DNA from 3 places in the Clostridium sp. B9 genome. Region 3 is predicted to be linked to each of the others. Evidence: a T-box and tRNA genes for the amino acid it is inferred to sense, from the RefSeq annotation. Region 3 holds a T-box; the other regions hold tRNA genes.

Region 1 (5,380 bases), 3.8 Mb from region 3:
GCATGGTTGTCGTCAGCTCGTGTCGTGAGATGTTGGGTTAAGTCCCGCAACGAGCGCAACCCTTGTCGTTAGTTACTACCATTAAGTTGAGGACTCTAGCGAGACTGCCTGGGTTAACCAGGAGGAAGGTGGGGATGACGTCAAATCATCATGCCCCTTATGTGTAGGGCTACACACGTGCTACAATGGCTGGTACAGAGAGATGCAATACCGCGAGGTGGAGCCAAACTTTAAAACCAGTCTCAGTTCGGATTGTAGGCTGAAACTCGCCTACATGAAGCTGGAGTTACTAGTAATCGCGAATCAGAATGTCGCGGTGAATACGTTCCCGGGTCTTGTACACACCGCCCGTCACACCATGAGAGTTGGCAATACCCGAAGTCCGTGAGCTAACGCGTAAGCGAGGCAGCGGCCGAAGGTAGGGTCAGCGATTGGGGTGAAGTCGTAACAAGGTAGCCGTAGGAGAACCTGCGGCTGGATCACCTCCTTTCTAAGGAATACATCTTAGGATAACTAAGATGATAAAAAGAATCTGGATAATATCTCTGTTTAATTTTGAGAGACTATCTCTCAAAATTGTTCTTTGAAAATTGCACATAATAATTTAATTTATAGAAAACAACAAAGCCAAATTGGCAAACCAATTTCTATTCTTTGTAAAATGAGAACTATAACTAATATAGGTCAAGCTACAAAGGGCGCATGGTGAATGCCTTGGCATCAGGAGCCGATGAAGGACGTGATAAGCTGCGATAAGCTTCGGGTAGACGCACATAGTCTGAGATCCGAAGATTTCCGAATGAGGAAACTCACATGGGAAACCCCATGTATCCATAAGTGAATACATAGCTTATGGAGGGTAACCTAGGGAACTGAAACATCTAAGTACCTAGAGGAAGAGAAAGAAAAATCGATTTTCTTAGTAGCGGCGAGCGAAAGGGAAAGAGCCCAAACCGGAAACTTGTTTCCGGGGTTGCGGACATAGCATCAAAGTGGAGGCTATTGTAACTGAAGAGAGCTGGAAAGCTCCACCGTAGAAGGTAATAGTCCTGTAAGTGAAACGAGAAGACCACGAGTTATGATCCAGAGTACCACGAGACACGTGAAACCTTGTGGGAAGCAGGGAGGACCACCTCCCAAGGCTAAATACTACCTGATGACCGATAGTGAAGCAGTACCGTGAGGGAAAGGTGAAAAGAACCCCGGGAGGGGAGTGAAATAGAACCTGAAACCGTGTGCCTACAACCGTTCAAAGCCCCTTATGAGGGTGATGAAGTGCTTTTTGTAGAACGAGCCAACGAGTTACGGTATGTAGCAAGGTTAAGTACTTAAGGTACGGAGCCGAAGGGAAACCGAGTCTGAATAGGGCGACTAGTTGCATGCCGTAGACCCGAAACCGGGTGACCTATCCATGGCCAGGTTGAAGCGAGGGTAAAACCTCGTGGAGGGACCGAACCACGTTGCTGTTGAAAAAGCATGGGATGAGCTGTGGATAGCGGAGAAATTCCAATCGAACCCGGAGATAGCTGGTTCTCTCCGAAATAGCTTTAGGGCTAGCGTCGAGTATGAGTAGTGGAGGTAGAGCACTGAATGGGCTAGGGGGCATAGCGCTTACCGAACCTTATCAAACTCCGAATGCCACATACTATGAGCTCGGCAGTCAGACTGCGAATGATAAGATCCGTAGTCAAAAGGGAAACAGCCCAGATCGTCAGCTAAGGTCCCAAAGTGTAAGTTAAGTGGGAAAGGATGTGAGATTTCTAAGACAACTAGGATGTTGGCTTAGAAGCAGCCACTCATTAAAAGAGTGCGTAATAGCTCACTAGTCGAGAGATCTTGCGCCGAAAATGTAACGGGGCTAAACTTACCACCGAAGCTACGGGCTTGAATTTAATTCAAGCGGTAGGAGAGCGTCGTAATCGGGCTGAAGTCGTACCGTAAGGAGCGGTGGACTGATTACGAGTGAGAATGTTGGCATCAGTAGCGAGATGTGGGTGAGAATCCCACAGGCCGAAAACCTAAGGTTTCCTCAGGAAGGTTCGTCCGCTGAGGGTTAGTCGGGACCTAAGCCGAGGCCGAAAGGCGTAGGTGATGGACAACTGGTTGATATTCCAGTACCACTACCATCGTTATTATCGATGGCGTGACGCAGGAGGATAGTGTGTGCTAGCTATTGGATGCTAGTCTAAGCACTTAGGCAGTGAAAGTAGGCAAATCCGCTTTCATAATGCTGAGGTGTGATGGGGAAGGTTCCACGGAACCGAAGTACATGATTCCACACTGCCAAGAAAAGCGTCTAGAGAGAGAAGTAGTGCCCGTACCGCAAACCGACACAGGTAGGTGAGGAGAGAATCCTAAGGCCGGCGGAAGAATTACAGTTAAGGAACTCGGCAAATTGACCCCGTAAGTTCGCGAGAAGGGGTGCCTACGAGAGTAGGCCGCAGAGAATAGGCCCAAGCAACTGTTTAGCAAAAACACAGGTCTCTGCTAAAGCGTAAGCTGATGTATAGGGGCTGACGCCTGCCCGGTGCTGGAAGGTTAAGGGGAATACTTAGCGCAAGCGAAGGTATGAACTTAAGCCCCAGTAAACGGCGGCCGTAACTATAACGGTCCTAAGGTAGCGAAATTCCTTGTCAGGTAAGTTCTGACCCGCACGAATGGCGTAATGACTTGGGCACTGTCTCAACTGTAAATCCGGCGAAGTTGTAGTGCGAGTGAAGATGCTCGCTACCCGCGATTGGACGGAAAGACCCCGTAGAGCTTTACTGTAGCTTAGCATTGAGTTTTGGTATTGTCTGTACAGGATAGGTGGGAGACTAGGAAACTAGGGCGTCAGCCTTAGTGGAGTCATCCTTGGGATACCACCCTGACAGTACTGAAATTCTAACTGGCGGCCATGAATCTGGTCACAGGACATTGTTAGGTGGGCAGTTTGACTGGGGCGGTCGCCTCCTAAAAAGTAACGGAGGCGCCCAAAGGTTCCCTCAGAACGGTCGGAAATCGTTCGAAGAGTGCAAAGGCAGAAGGGAGCCTGACTGCGACACCCACAAGTGGAGCAGGGACGAAAGTCGGGCTTAGTGATCCGGTGGTACCTCGTGGGAGGGCCATCGCTCAACGGATAAAAGCTACCTCGGGGATAACAGGCTGATCTCCCCCAAGAGTCCACATCGACGGGGAGGTTTGGCACCTCGATGTCGGCTCGTCGCATCCTGGGGCTGAAGTAGGTCCCAAGGGTTGGGCTGTTCGCCCATTAAAGCGGCACGCGAGCTGGGTTCAGAACGTCGTGAGACAGTTCGGTCCCTATCCGTCGCGGGCGTAGGAAATTTGAGAGGAGCTGTCCTTAGTACGAGAGGACCGGGATGGACTGACCTCTGGTGTACCAGTTGTTCCGCCAGGAGCACAGCTGGGTAGCTAAGTCGGGAATGGATAAACGCTGAAAGCATCTAAGCGTGAAGCCAACCTCAAGATGAGATTTCCCATAGCGTAAGCTAGTAAGATCCCTTGAAGAACACAAGGTTGATAGGTCGGGGGTGTAAGCATGGTAACATGTTCAGCTGACCGATACTAATAGATCGAGGGCTTGACCAAATTATAGTAAATTAAATTTGATTATGTGCAATTTTGAAAGAACAAAATCTTTCAAAAAATATGTTGACAAATTCTTAGAAATTTGATAACATAATCATGTCATCTGGTGATGATGTTCTCTAGGGTAACACCCGTTCCCATTCCGAACACGACGGTTAAGCCTTTAGAAGCCGATGGTACTGCACGGGAGACTGTGTGGGAGAGTAGGTGGTCGCCAGGTTAGCATGGATCTTTAGCTCAGTTGGTTAGAGCAACCGGCTCATAACCGGTAGGTCCGGGGTTCGAGTCCCTGAAGGTCCACCATTTTTGGGGGTATAGCTCAGTTGGGAGAGCACCTGCCTTGCACGCAGGGGGTCAAGAGTTCGAATCTCTTTATCTCCACCATAAACTCTAAACTTTTGTTTAGAGTTTTTTTATTTCTTAAAATTAAGTAACATTTCTATATAATCATAATAATTCTAAAAGTTTTCCACATAAAAATAAAAAAACAAACAATTTATCCACAGAAATTGATTAAATTATCTACATATTAACTAAAAGTAGTGGATAAATATATTTACGGAAAGATAATATATAAATATTATCTTTATATGTTATAATTTACAATATTAATATCTTTAATTTAAGAATAGAAGGTGAAATCCTCATATGACTTATCGAATAAAGCAATTCTTATGGGCTATTTCGGCTAGTTTTAAAGATTTGGATTATAAGTATGTAGAAAAATATTTAAATACTTATGAAATTAATTTATTTAAAAGGTTGAAAAAGAGTGAACAGAGTCATTGTATAAAGGTTTCTAAGGATTGTATTAAATTAGCAAAGGATAAAGGCATAGAGTCAAATAAAGAATTAAACTCATTTGCTAGAGTTGGCTTATTACATGATATAGGTAAGTTAGACTATCCTTTAAATGTAGTAACAAAATCTTTTTTAGTTTTAGGAAAAAAGTTATCAAAAAATAAATTAAGTAAATTTCAAAATATAAAAGCGGTTGATATTTACTATAATCATGGTAATAGAGCATTTAAGTATTTAAGGGAAAAAGAATATAATGAAAAGTTTATTGAAGCTATAGAAAATCACCATTACACAGTTACTAAAAAAAACATGTTATTAGAAGTTTTAAAGCAAGCTGATGATATGAATTAAATCAAACTTTTAACTAATTAGTTATATTTTTTTATTTAATATATGAAATATTAAAATAAGTTTTATTTTAATATAGAAAATTTAAAAATAAAACTTAAAATTTAAGGAGGGGAAATTTTGAAAAAAAAGATACTAAATATAGTTCTTATAAGTATCTTGCTTCTAGTTGTAATTTTATTTGTTTCAACTAATTTTATAATTGATATCCAATGGTTTAAAGAAGTAGGATATGTAGAAGTATTTTTCACTAAGTTAGTAGCTGTATGTAAGTTATTTATACCTATTTTTATAGTATATTTTTCTGTTATAGCTATATATTTATTTACTTTAAAAAATAGTATTAAGAATTTAGTTGGAGAATTTAAATTTAAATCTCTAAGAAAATATTTTATACTTTTAAATTTAGGGGTATCTATTTTAGGTGCTGGAGCTACAGCAGCTACTCAATGGTATAAGATTCTTCAATTTACTAATTCAGTACCATTTGGAGAGGTAGATCCTATATTTAATAAAGACATATCTTTCTATGTTTTTAAACTTCCATTGATTCAATCTATTTTTAGTGCTGCTATTTCTTTAATAGTTATTTTAGCTATTATAACAGTACTTATATTTTTAGCCCTTGGTTTTAAAGATAGTT
Region 2 (5,380 bases), 3.7 Mb from region 3:
CGCTTACCGAACCTTATCAAACTCCGAATGCCACATACTATGAGCTCGGCAGTCAGACTGCGAATGATAAGATCCGTAGTCAAAAGGGAAACAGCCCAGATCGTCAGCTAAGGTCCCAAAGTGTAAGTTAAGTGGGAAAGGATGTGAGATTTCTAAGACAACTAGGATGTTGGCTTAGAAGCAGCCACTCATTAAAAGAGTGCGTAATAGCTCACTAGTCGAGAGATCTTGCGCCGAAAATGTAACGGGGCTAAACTTACCACCGAAGCTACGGGCTTGAATTTAATTCAAGCGGTAGGAGAGCGTCGTAATCGGGCTGAAGTCGTACCGTAAGGAGCGGTGGACTGATTACGAGTGAGAATGTTGGCATCAGTAGCGAGATGTGGGTGAGAATCCCACAGGCCGAAAACCTAAGGTTTCCTCAGGAAGGTTCGTCCGCTGAGGGTTAGTCGGGACCTAAGCCGAGGCCGAAAGGCGTAGGTGATGGACAACTGGTTGATATTCCAGTACCACTACCATCGTTATTATCGATGGCGTGACGCAGGAGGATAGTGTGTGCTAGCTATTGGATGCTAGTCTAAGCACTTAGGCAGTGAAAGTAGGCAAATCCGCTTTCATAATGCTGAGGTGTGATGGGGAAGGTTCTACGGAACCGAAGTACATGATTCCACGCTGCCAAGAAAAGCGTCTAGAGAGAGAAGTAGTGCCCGTACCGCAAACCGACACAGGTAGGTGAGGAGAGAATCCTAAGGCCGGCGGAAGAATTACAGTTAAGGAACTCGGCAAATTGACCCCGTAAGTTCGCGAGAAGGGGTGCCTACGAGAGTAGGCCGCAGAGAATAGGCCCAAGCAACTGTTTAGCAAAAACACAGGTCTCTGCTAAAGCGTAAGCTGATGTATAGGGGCTGACGCCTGCCCGGTGCTGGAAGGTTAAGGGGAATACTTAGCGCAAGCGAAGGTATGAACTTAAGCCCCAGTAAACGGCGGCCGTAACTATAACGGTCCTAAGGTAGCGAAATTCCTTGTCAGGTAAGTTCTGACCCGCACGAATGGCGTAATGACTTGGGCACTGTCTCAACTGTAAATCCGGCGAAGTTGTAGTGCGAGTGAAGATGCTCGCTACCCGCGATTGGACGGAAAGACCCCGTAGAGCTTTACTGTAGCTTAGCATTGAGTTTTGGTATTGTCTGTACAGGATAGGTGGGAGACTAGGAAACTAGGGCGTCAGCCTTAGTGGAGTCATCCTTGGGATACCACCCTGACAGTACTGAAATTCTAACTGGCGGCCATGAATCTGGTCACAGGACATTGTTAGGTGGGCAGTTTGACTGGGGCGGTCGCCTCCTAAAAAGTAACGGAGGCGCCCAAAGGTTCCCTCAGAACGGTCGGAAATCGTTCGAAGAGTGCAAAGGCAGAAGGGAGCCTGACTGCGACACCCACAAGTGGAGCAGGGACGAAAGTCGGGCTTAGTGATCCGGTGGTACCTCGTGGGAGGGCCATCGCTCAACGGATAAAAGCTACCTCGGGGATAACAGGCTGATCTCCCCCAAGAGTCCACATCGACGGGGAGGTTTGGCACCTCGATGTCGGCTCGTCGCATCCTGGGGCTGAAGTAGGTCCCAAGGGTTGGGCTGTTCGCCCATTAAAGCGGCACGCGAGCTGGGTTCAGAACGTCGTGAGACAGTTCGGTCCCTATCCGTCGCGGGCGTAGGAAATTTGAGAGGAGCTGTCCTTAGTACGAGAGGACCGGGATGGACTGACCTCTGGTGTACCAGTTGTTCCGCCAGGAGCACAGCTGGGTAGCTAAGTCGGGAATGGATAAACGCTGAAAGCATCTAAGCGTGAAGCCAACCTCAAGATGAGATTTCCCATAGCGTAAGCTAGTAAGATCCCTTGAAGAACACAAGGTTGATAGGTCGGGGGTGTAAGCATGGTAACATGTTCAGCTGACCGATACTAATAGATCGAGGGCTTGACCAAATTATAGTAAATTAAATTTGATTATGTGCAATTTTGAAAGAACAAAATCTTTCAAAAAATATGTTGACAAATTCTTAGAAATTTGATAACATAATCATGTCATCTGGTGATGATGTTCTCTAGGGTAACACCCGTTCCCATTCCGAACACGACGGTTAAGCCTTTAGAAGCCGATGGTACTGCACGGGAGACTGTGTGGGAGAGTAGGTGGTCGCCAGGTTAGCATGGATCTTTAGCTCAGTTGGTTAGAGCAACCGGCTCATAACCGGTAGGTCCGGGGTTCGAGTCCCTGAAGGTCCACCATTTTTGGGGGTATAGCTCAGTTGGGAGAGCACCTGCCTTGCACGCAGGGGGTCAAGAGTTCGAATCTCTTTATCTCCACCATAAACTCTAAACTTTGGTTTAGAGTTTTTTTATTGTTTAATGAAAACCACTCGCTATGCGAGTGTGTTCAGATGAGCTTTAGCGATGTAATAAAAAACCTCCTTTTGTTAAAATGAAAATAGGTTCGCAGCCAATTTTCGTAACAAAGGGAGGTTTTTAAATGGATACAAACAGTTTAGCACATACAAAATGGAATTGTAAATATCATATAGTATTTGCACCAAAATACAGAAGGAAAGAAATATATGGAGAGAAAAAACAAGAGATAGGTAAGATATTAAGACAGCTTTGTGAATGGAAAGGAGTTAAGATAGTCGAAGCGCACGCTTGCGTAGACCATATACATATGCTTGTTGAAATACCACCAAAAATGAGTGTTTCAAGTTTCGTTGGATTTTTAAAAGGTAAGAGTAGTCTTATGATTTTTGAGAAGTTTTCAAATTTAAAATATAAATATGGAAATAGACATTTCTGGTGCAGAGGATTTTACGTTGATACTGTCGGAAAAAATAAGAAGGCAATTGAAGAATATATAAGAAATCAAGAACAAGAAGATATGATAGCTGATCAAATTAGTATAAAAGAATATATGGACCCTTTTAAGGGTAGCAAGTAAAGAAGTATGCGGCTGGCGGACCAATTTAAGCGTCTTAAGACGCAACGCAAGTAGCATGCCCTTATAGGGCTGAGGAAATACCACCAGCTAAGCTGGTGGATTTTTATTTTGTAAAATAAAATTCATAGTGTTTTGTTTGCATATTTTGTTGTATATTATTTTTATAACCACCTTTTTAAGGTGGTTATATTTTTTATCTTGAACCTGAATCAAGTGTATTTTAGTATAATAATATATGTCATATAAAATGGTTTTAATTGAAAATAAAAACAAATAAATAGGTTCTTTAAATTATATTAACAAAAAATATTGCATAAATACTTATATTTTATAGAAAATATTCGGTTTTTTATTTATAATTATTTATGCTGATTAAATTTTAGATTATTAATATAAGTTTTATGTTAGAAATTTTATACTGATAACTTAATAAACATACTATGTTTATAATTAATAGGTAAAATACTAATAATGTATTTAGAAGAGTGATTAGTAGAAGAGGATGAGCTTCATAATGAATTTTAGTAAGAATGCGAATTTGAAGCTTATATTTAAAGAATAAACTTTTTATATAATACTTAATATATTTTCAGTTAAATGAAAGATTGAAGTTTATTCTATTATTAGGAGGATAGAAGATGGGAAAACCTACATTAAAAAAGGAAATAGGTTTATTTACGGCTACAGCACTTGTAGTTGGAAATATGATGGGTTCTGGAATATTTATGCTTCCAGCTAGTTTAGCTGGAGTTTCTGGACCTGGTGCTACTATATTAGCATGGATTCTTACTGGCTTAGGTTCTTTAGTATTAGCATTAACATTTGCTAATCTTGGATCAAAAATTCCTAAGACCGGTGGTACATATGAATACTCTAGACTAGCTTACGGAAACTTTATGGGCTTTATGACAGCGTGGCTTTACTGGAATGGTTCATGGATTGGAAATGCGACTATATTTATAGTTGTTGCTACATATTTAGGCGAAGTAATATCTGCTTTAACAAATTCACCGATGGTTGGATTTTTATTCTGTTCAGCTATACTATGGACTTCTACTTATATAAACATAAGAGGAACTAAATTAGCTGGTATAGTTACTTCAATTATTACTGTATTTAAAGTTCTATTATTTATATTCTTTATAGTTATTGGATTAATGTATTTTGATCCAGCTAACTTAACACCAATGTTTCCAGCTGGAAAAGGAGTTTCAACAATTCCTATGGCCGCTGCATTAACTTTATGGGCCTTCATGGGACTTGAAACAGCATCTGTTGCAGGTGGAGAAATAAAGAATCCTGAAAAGAATGTAAAGAGAAGTACTATAATGGGAATGTTAATTAGTACGGTTTTATACATATTAATAAGTATTGTTGCTATGGGAGCTATGAATCAAAGTGAATTAGCTACAAGCACAGCACCTATATCAGATATAATAGTTAAAGTTTTAAATTTAAAGAGTTTAGATGCTTTAAATATTGCTATAGCTATTAGTATATTAGGTACTGGTATGGGGTGGTTACTTTCAACTGCTAGAGTTGCATATGCAGCTGGAGAGGATGGAATATTCCCTAAAACATTTGCTAAGGTTCATCCAAAGTATAATACTCCTTATGTAGCCTTAATTATAGGAAGTATCTTTATAAATATAATCTTCTTAATGAACTTTACTAAAGGATTAGCTGGAGCTTATAACTTTATAGTTGTTTTAGCAACTTTAAGTTATTTACCTATATATGCTATATCAACTATAGCTGAGATAATATTAATGGTTAAAGATGACAAAAAGCCTAGCTTAAAAGCTCATTTAGGTTTAATAATTAGATGTTTAATTGGATTTGCTTTTGCAGTTTGGGCAATATATGCTTCAGGAGCAGAAATTGTAATGTATGGTTTCATATTAATACTTTTAGGGGTTCCAGTTTACGGCTATATGAGCATAAAAAAACACTTTAGATAAAATGCTTTAATATTTAACAATTTTGTTATGTAAAGTACAATAATTTATTATATAATAAATATAAGTTTTTAATTTATGGGGCTAAATATTGTACGGTACAGAATATTAAACGGGGAGTGTATTGAGATGGCAAAATTAGAATCTTTAGAAGAGAAATTAGTTGAATTAAAACTTAAAAAAAGAAACTTTGTTTTAGCCAATAAAGATACAAAAGATATTGATAATCTTATAAAGAATTTAGAAGATGAAATTATGAGAGATAAATTAAATAATTAGAGTTTCAGAGCTATAGAAGATAAGTAATCTTTTATAGCTCTTTTTCTTTTTATAATGTAATTTTAATATAGTTTAAATTTAGATATTAAAGGTTTAATTTTTTAATAAATAAGTTATTTTAACAACAAAAGATGTTATATAAAAATATTTAATTATATATTAT
Region 3 (5,380 bases):
TTCTTCTTACATACCAGTTTGATAACTCATCTGTGAACTCTTCAATTTCTAAAGCAGCTTGAGTAATTCTGTAGTTTTCTAAGTGGTTATCTACATCCTTAATTAAAGTATTAAGTTTTGACATTATCCACTTATCCATTACATTGTCTGATACGAAATCTTTATAATCTAATGGGTTGAACTTATCTAAGTCTGCATATAAAACGTAGAATGAGTAAACATTCCATAATGTGCTTAAGAACTTTCTTTGAGTCTCAGCAACATCATTTATTGAGAATCTAGTTGGTAACCATGGAGCACTCGCTGTGTAGAAATGCCATCTAGTAGCATCTGCACCTTGTGAATCAAGTACTTCAAATGGATCTACTGCATTACCCTTAGATTTTGACATCTTTAAGCCTTTACCATCAAGAACATGACCTAAAACTATACAGTTTTCAAACGGATTTCTATCAAATATAGCAGTTGATATTGCTAACATTGTGTAGAACCATCCTCTTGTTTGGTCAACAGCTTCTGATATGAATTGAGCTGGGTAGTTTTCATCGAATAATTCTTTGTTCTCAAATGGGTAGTGAAGTTGTGCAAATGGCATTGATCCTGAGTCAAACCAACAGTCAATAACCTCTGCTGTTCTCTTCATCTCTTTATTACAGTGAGGACAATTTAAATGAACTTTATCAATGTATGGTTTATGAAGCTCTATACCATCAGGAACATTTATTCCTTTAGCTTTTAATTCTTCAATACTTCCGATACATTCTCTGTGTCCACATTCACATTCCCATATTGGAAGTGGTGTTCCCCAGTATCTATCTCTTGAGATACCCCAATCTATAACATTCTCTAAGAACTTACCAAATCTTCCGTTCTTAATGTTATCTGGGTACCAATTTATCTTATCATTGTTAGCTAAAAGTTTGTCTCTTAATGTTGACATTGCAACAAACCAGCTCTCTTTTGGATAGTAAAGAAGCGGTGTATCACATCTCCAGCAATGTGGGTATGAGTGAGTATGTCTTTCAGCTTTGAATAATTTATTTTCTTCTTTTAAGTAATCAACTATTTGTTGGTCACATTTCTTAACGAATTTTCCAGCCCATGGAGTTACTTCTTTAACAAAGTTACCACTTAAGTCAACTAAGTTTAAGAATGCTAATCCATTTTGCTTTCCAATTAAGTTATCGTCTTCTCCATAAGCAGGAGCTATATGAACGATTCCTGTACCATCTGATAAAGTTACGTAGTCACCATGAACAACTACGAAAGCTTTTCCTTCAGTTGGTGTTACGAATGGTAATAATTGCTCATATTCCATTCCTAATAATTCTTCACCTTTGAACTCTTTAACTATCTCGAATCCTTCTCCTAAAACTTTAGGTGCTAAATCTTTAGCTAAGATGTAGATTTCATCATTATCAGCTTGTTTAGCTTCAACGTAGTCATAAGCTTTGTTTACACATAAAGCTACGTTTGAAGGTAAAGTCCAAGGAGTTGTTGTCCAAGCTAAGAAGTACTTATTGTCTTCTCCTTTAACTTTGAACTTAGCTACAGCTGTTAAGTCCTTAACATCCTTGTATCCTTGTGAAACTTCGTGTGATGATAAACTTGTTCCACATCTTGGGCAGTAAGGCATTGTTTTATAACCTTTGTATAAAAGTTTCTTATCCCACATTTGTTTTAAAGCCCACCATACTGACTCTATGTATGGGTTGTGGTAAGTAACATATGGATTCTCCATATCTACCCAGTAACCAATCTGCTCAGTCATTTTTTCCCACATGCTAACATATGTGAAAACACTGTCCTTACACTCAGTTACGAATTTCTCTACTCCATAATCCTCTATTTGAGGCTTACCTGAGATTCCTAATTTCTTCTCTATTTCAAGTTCAACTGGAAGTCCGTGAGTATCCCATCCTGCTTTTCTTATTACTTTATAACCCTTCATAACTTTATATCTTGGGATTATATCTTTCATAACTCTTGTTAAGATATGTCCTACGTGAGGCTTTCCGTTTGCTGTTGGAGGCCCATCATAGAATGTGAAATATTCACCATCTTGGTTCATATCAAAGTTCTTTTGGATTACATCTTTTTCTTTCCAAAGGTTTGCAACTTCTTTTTCTACGCCAACAAAACCTTTAGGTAATTCAACTTTTTTGTACATATTGAAACTCCTTTCCTACTTCTTTAATATTTAAATTATTTACTTATAATTGATTATTTAGCCAAAACTTTATTGAAAAATAAAAAAACTCCATCCTAAAAGGACGAAGTTATATTCGCTATACCACCTAAAGTTTAAACCTATCTATTGATTCAATTATAAATATTAAAAATTTGCATGTTTTTGATAGGCATAATTAAAAGCACATTATTTATGCTCGCATCCTATAACGTGGATAAACGGGATAAACTTAATAAGAATCTAATTCCTTTCAGCCTCCAACTCCCAGGTGATTTTCCTTAAATATCCTTATAGTTTCGCACCAACCAACTACTCTCTGAAAAAGCTTCTACTTAAGTACTTGCCCTGTTCACAGTCTTTAAAAAAATTATATAATAGCACTTTTAAAAAGTCAACGAAGTAAATCCATATATTTGAAAGCTTTTCTTATTTATTTCATAATATAAAATCTCACTTTTTCTATAAAATTTAAAATTACTCTAAAATTAGTTTGTTAATGAAATTTTATTTCTAATAAAAAAACTTTATTTGCACATTATATTTATTGATAATTAAACAATTATAATATCAATAAACAAAACTAATTAATAGTTTTTATTATTTAATGTTGACTTTTCTTATCAACTAACTTATAATTAAATCATCAAATACATTCCATTCCCTTTTGTTAATCGTGCTGTTTTACTTTAATAGGAGGAAAATAGTATGACTGATAACAATAATTTAAATCAACAAGTAATTGATAAAATGACTAAAGTTTGTGTCTGTAGAGCAATCTCAAGAGCCAAAATAAAAGAGGCTATAAGAAACGGTGCACACACAGTTGAAGCTGTCGCTGAAAAGACTGGCGCAACACAAGGTGCATGTAGAGGTTGTAGATGCAGAGATAAAATTGAAGAATTAATTGAAGACAACCAATAATTCTTTTAAGCAAAACTTATTTACTGTTTTAATTTTGTATCTCCCTAAAAGAGTGCCAATTCGGCACTCTTTTTTTTATTCTTAAAACATATATAAATAAAAATAAAGCAGATTAAGATATAGTTTATAAACTATCCTTAATCTGCTTTTAGTTAAATTTCAAATTCACTTAAAGGCGTACTCTTTGTCCAATTGCTATAATGTCTAGGATAACCTTGGTTTGTAAGGCTCCCTACAACATAAAATCTTTTCACATCAAAACAATTATTTTTTACAACTTTGAATCCCTTTAATAAATAATGTAATCTGCTTTCATAAACTTTTTTTATAACCTTATTTGAAGGTTCTCCCCAAGCAAAAATTACATGTGTACTATTTATCAAGCTTTCAAATATTATTAAATCATTTTTAAAGTATTCCCCATTTTCAAAGAATCCATCATTTCCACAAAGGAATAATTCTCCCTTTGTATTATAAACTTCTTCTATAACATCTTTGCTATACTCTATAACAGGGAATAGGAATACAAAGTTTACCTCTTTAATTATTCCTAATTCATCTTCATTATTTACTAAATATTTTACTGCTCTATTTAATTCTTTCTTTAAATCCTCAATATTATGTGATTTAGGTGATCTAGTAATAACTAATATATTACTTTCGCCCTCTTCATTAACAGGAAAAGTTACTTTAAAACCTCTCCCACTTTCATGATCTACTAAAACATTTATATTATTTGAATTCTTATAATACTTTTGCATAAAAGCGCTCCCCTTTTTACCAACTCTTGTTCATTAACTTAGTGTGTTAATACTAAGTATATTCTCACTTTAGTTTAGTATATAATCGAATTTCTATAAATTCTACAAATTTATATAAAATTAATTTCTTACCTAAGTGTTTAACCCATTTATTTTATAAATTCTATTTATTCTTCTTATTTTCCTCTATTTGAGCTGCTAATTCATTAAGATATTCCCATCTCTCATACTTATAAGCTAAATCTTCTTCAACTTTAGCCTTCTCTTCCATAAGTTCTTGAAGTCTTCCATACTCTGAGGCATGCTTAGTCATTAAGCCATCTAATTCCTCTATCTTTTCTTCAAGCATCATTATATCTTCATCTATAGTTTCAAATTCTCTTTGCTCTTTAAACGAAAATTTAGTCACTTTACTCTTATCTTTAGACTTATCCACAGGTGCTTCCTTTTTAGTTTTATCCACAGCAACCTCTTTTTCTTTGATTTCTTCACTTTCTTCTTGTTTAGTTAGAAGATAATCAAAATAGTTTCCAGTGTAGATATTTATTTTTCCATCACCTTCATAAGCAAATATCTTGTTACAAATTCTATCTAAGAAATATCTATCATGGGATACAGTTATAACAACTCCCCCAAAATCATCTAGATAATCTTCTAGTCTATTTAAAGTTTCAATATCTAAGTCATTAGTAGGCTCATCTAGTAATAGTACATTTGGTCCTTCCATTAAAACTCTTAGAAGATGAAGTCTTCTTCTTTCTCCACCTGATAACATCCCTATCATTGTCCACTGAAGTGTACCATCAAATAAAAATTTCTCACACATTTGAGAAGCAGTTATTCTCTCACCAGTAGCAGTTTGTAGATATTCACCAGCTTCTTTTATATAATCTATGGCTCTCATTTCAGGATGCATATGAGTATCTTCTTGTGAGAAACATGCTACTTTTACTGTTTCTCCTTTTATTATCTCCCCACTATCCGGTGCTATCTTTCCTTCTATCATTCCCATAAGTGTTGATTTACCTATTCCATTAGGCCCTACAATACCTATTCTATCACTTCTTAGTACTATGTAGTTAAAATCATCAACTATTTTCTTATCTCCAAAGCTTTTATTTAAATTATCTATCTCTATTATCTTTTTACCTAATCTAGTTCCCATAACAGAGATTTCTATATTTTCATTTTCAATGAACCCTTCTTGATTTACTAATTCATCAAATCTTTGAAGCCTTGCTTTTTGTTTAGTTGTTCTAGCCTTAGCTCCTCTTCTAACCCAAGCAAGTTCCTTTCTCATAAGGTTTTGTCTCTTTTCTTCACTAGCTTTTTCTATAGCTATTCTCTCCATCTTCTTTTCTAAGAAAACTGAATAGTTTCCATCATAGCTAAATAGTCTACCTCTATCTAGTTCAAGTATTCTATTAGTTACTCTATCTAAGAAATATCTATCATGAGTAATCATTAAAAGAGCACCTTTTCTACTATTTAAATAATCCTCTAGCCA

The links. The T-box of region 3 lies ahead of ileS (isoleucine--tRNA ligase). A T-box ahead of a tRNA ligase gene usually reads a tRNA of that ligase, here a tRNA-Ile.
Region 1: it has a tRNA-Ile gene. The T-box ahead of ileS (isoleucine--tRNA ligase) is inferred to sense a tRNA for this amino acid. The anticodon was not compared.
Region 2: it has a tRNA-Ile gene. The T-box ahead of ileS (isoleucine--tRNA ligase) is inferred to sense a tRNA for this amino acid. The anticodon was not compared.

Annotation. Positions count from the first base shown of each region.
Region 1 is NZ_JBNWKA010000003.1:1,132-6,511, forward strand. Features, by position in the region: rRNA gene ACQZHJ_RS00065 (16S ribosomal RNA) at 1-490, shown strand, start outside; rRNA gene ACQZHJ_RS00070 (23S ribosomal RNA) at 683-3,588, shown strand; rRNA gene rrf (5S ribosomal RNA) at 3,691-3,808, shown strand; tRNA gene ACQZHJ_RS00080 (tRNA-Ile) at 3,815-3,891, shown strand; tRNA gene ACQZHJ_RS00085 (tRNA-Ala) at 3,897-3,972, shown strand; gene ACQZHJ_RS00090 (HDIG domain-containing metalloprotein) at 4,237-4,740, shown strand; gene ACQZHJ_RS00095 (UPF0182 family protein) at 4,858-5,380, shown strand, end outside.
Region 2 is NZ_JBNWKA010000003.1:116,839-122,218, forward strand. Features, by position in the region: rRNA gene ACQZHJ_RS00660 (23S ribosomal RNA) at 1-1,980, shown strand, start outside; rRNA gene rrf (5S ribosomal RNA) at 2,083-2,200, shown strand; tRNA gene ACQZHJ_RS00670 (tRNA-Ile) at 2,207-2,283, shown strand; tRNA gene ACQZHJ_RS00675 (tRNA-Ala) at 2,289-2,364, shown strand; gene tnpA (IS200/IS605 family transposase) at 2,525-2,980, shown strand; gene ACQZHJ_RS00685 (APC family permease) at 3,619-4,941, shown strand; gene ACQZHJ_RS00690 (hypothetical protein) at 5,068-5,217, shown strand.
Region 3 is NZ_JBNWKA010000003.1:3,786,810-3,792,189, forward strand. Features, by position in the region: gene ileS (isoleucine--tRNA ligase) at 1-2,170, opposite strand, end outside; T-box leader at 2,267-2,553, opposite strand; gene ACQZHJ_RS17150 ((2Fe-2S)-binding protein) at 2,897-3,112, shown strand; gene ACQZHJ_RS17155 (DUF1643 domain-containing protein) at 3,265-3,873, opposite strand; gene ACQZHJ_RS17160 (ABC-F family ATP-binding cassette domain-containing protein) at 4,037-5,380, opposite strand, start outside.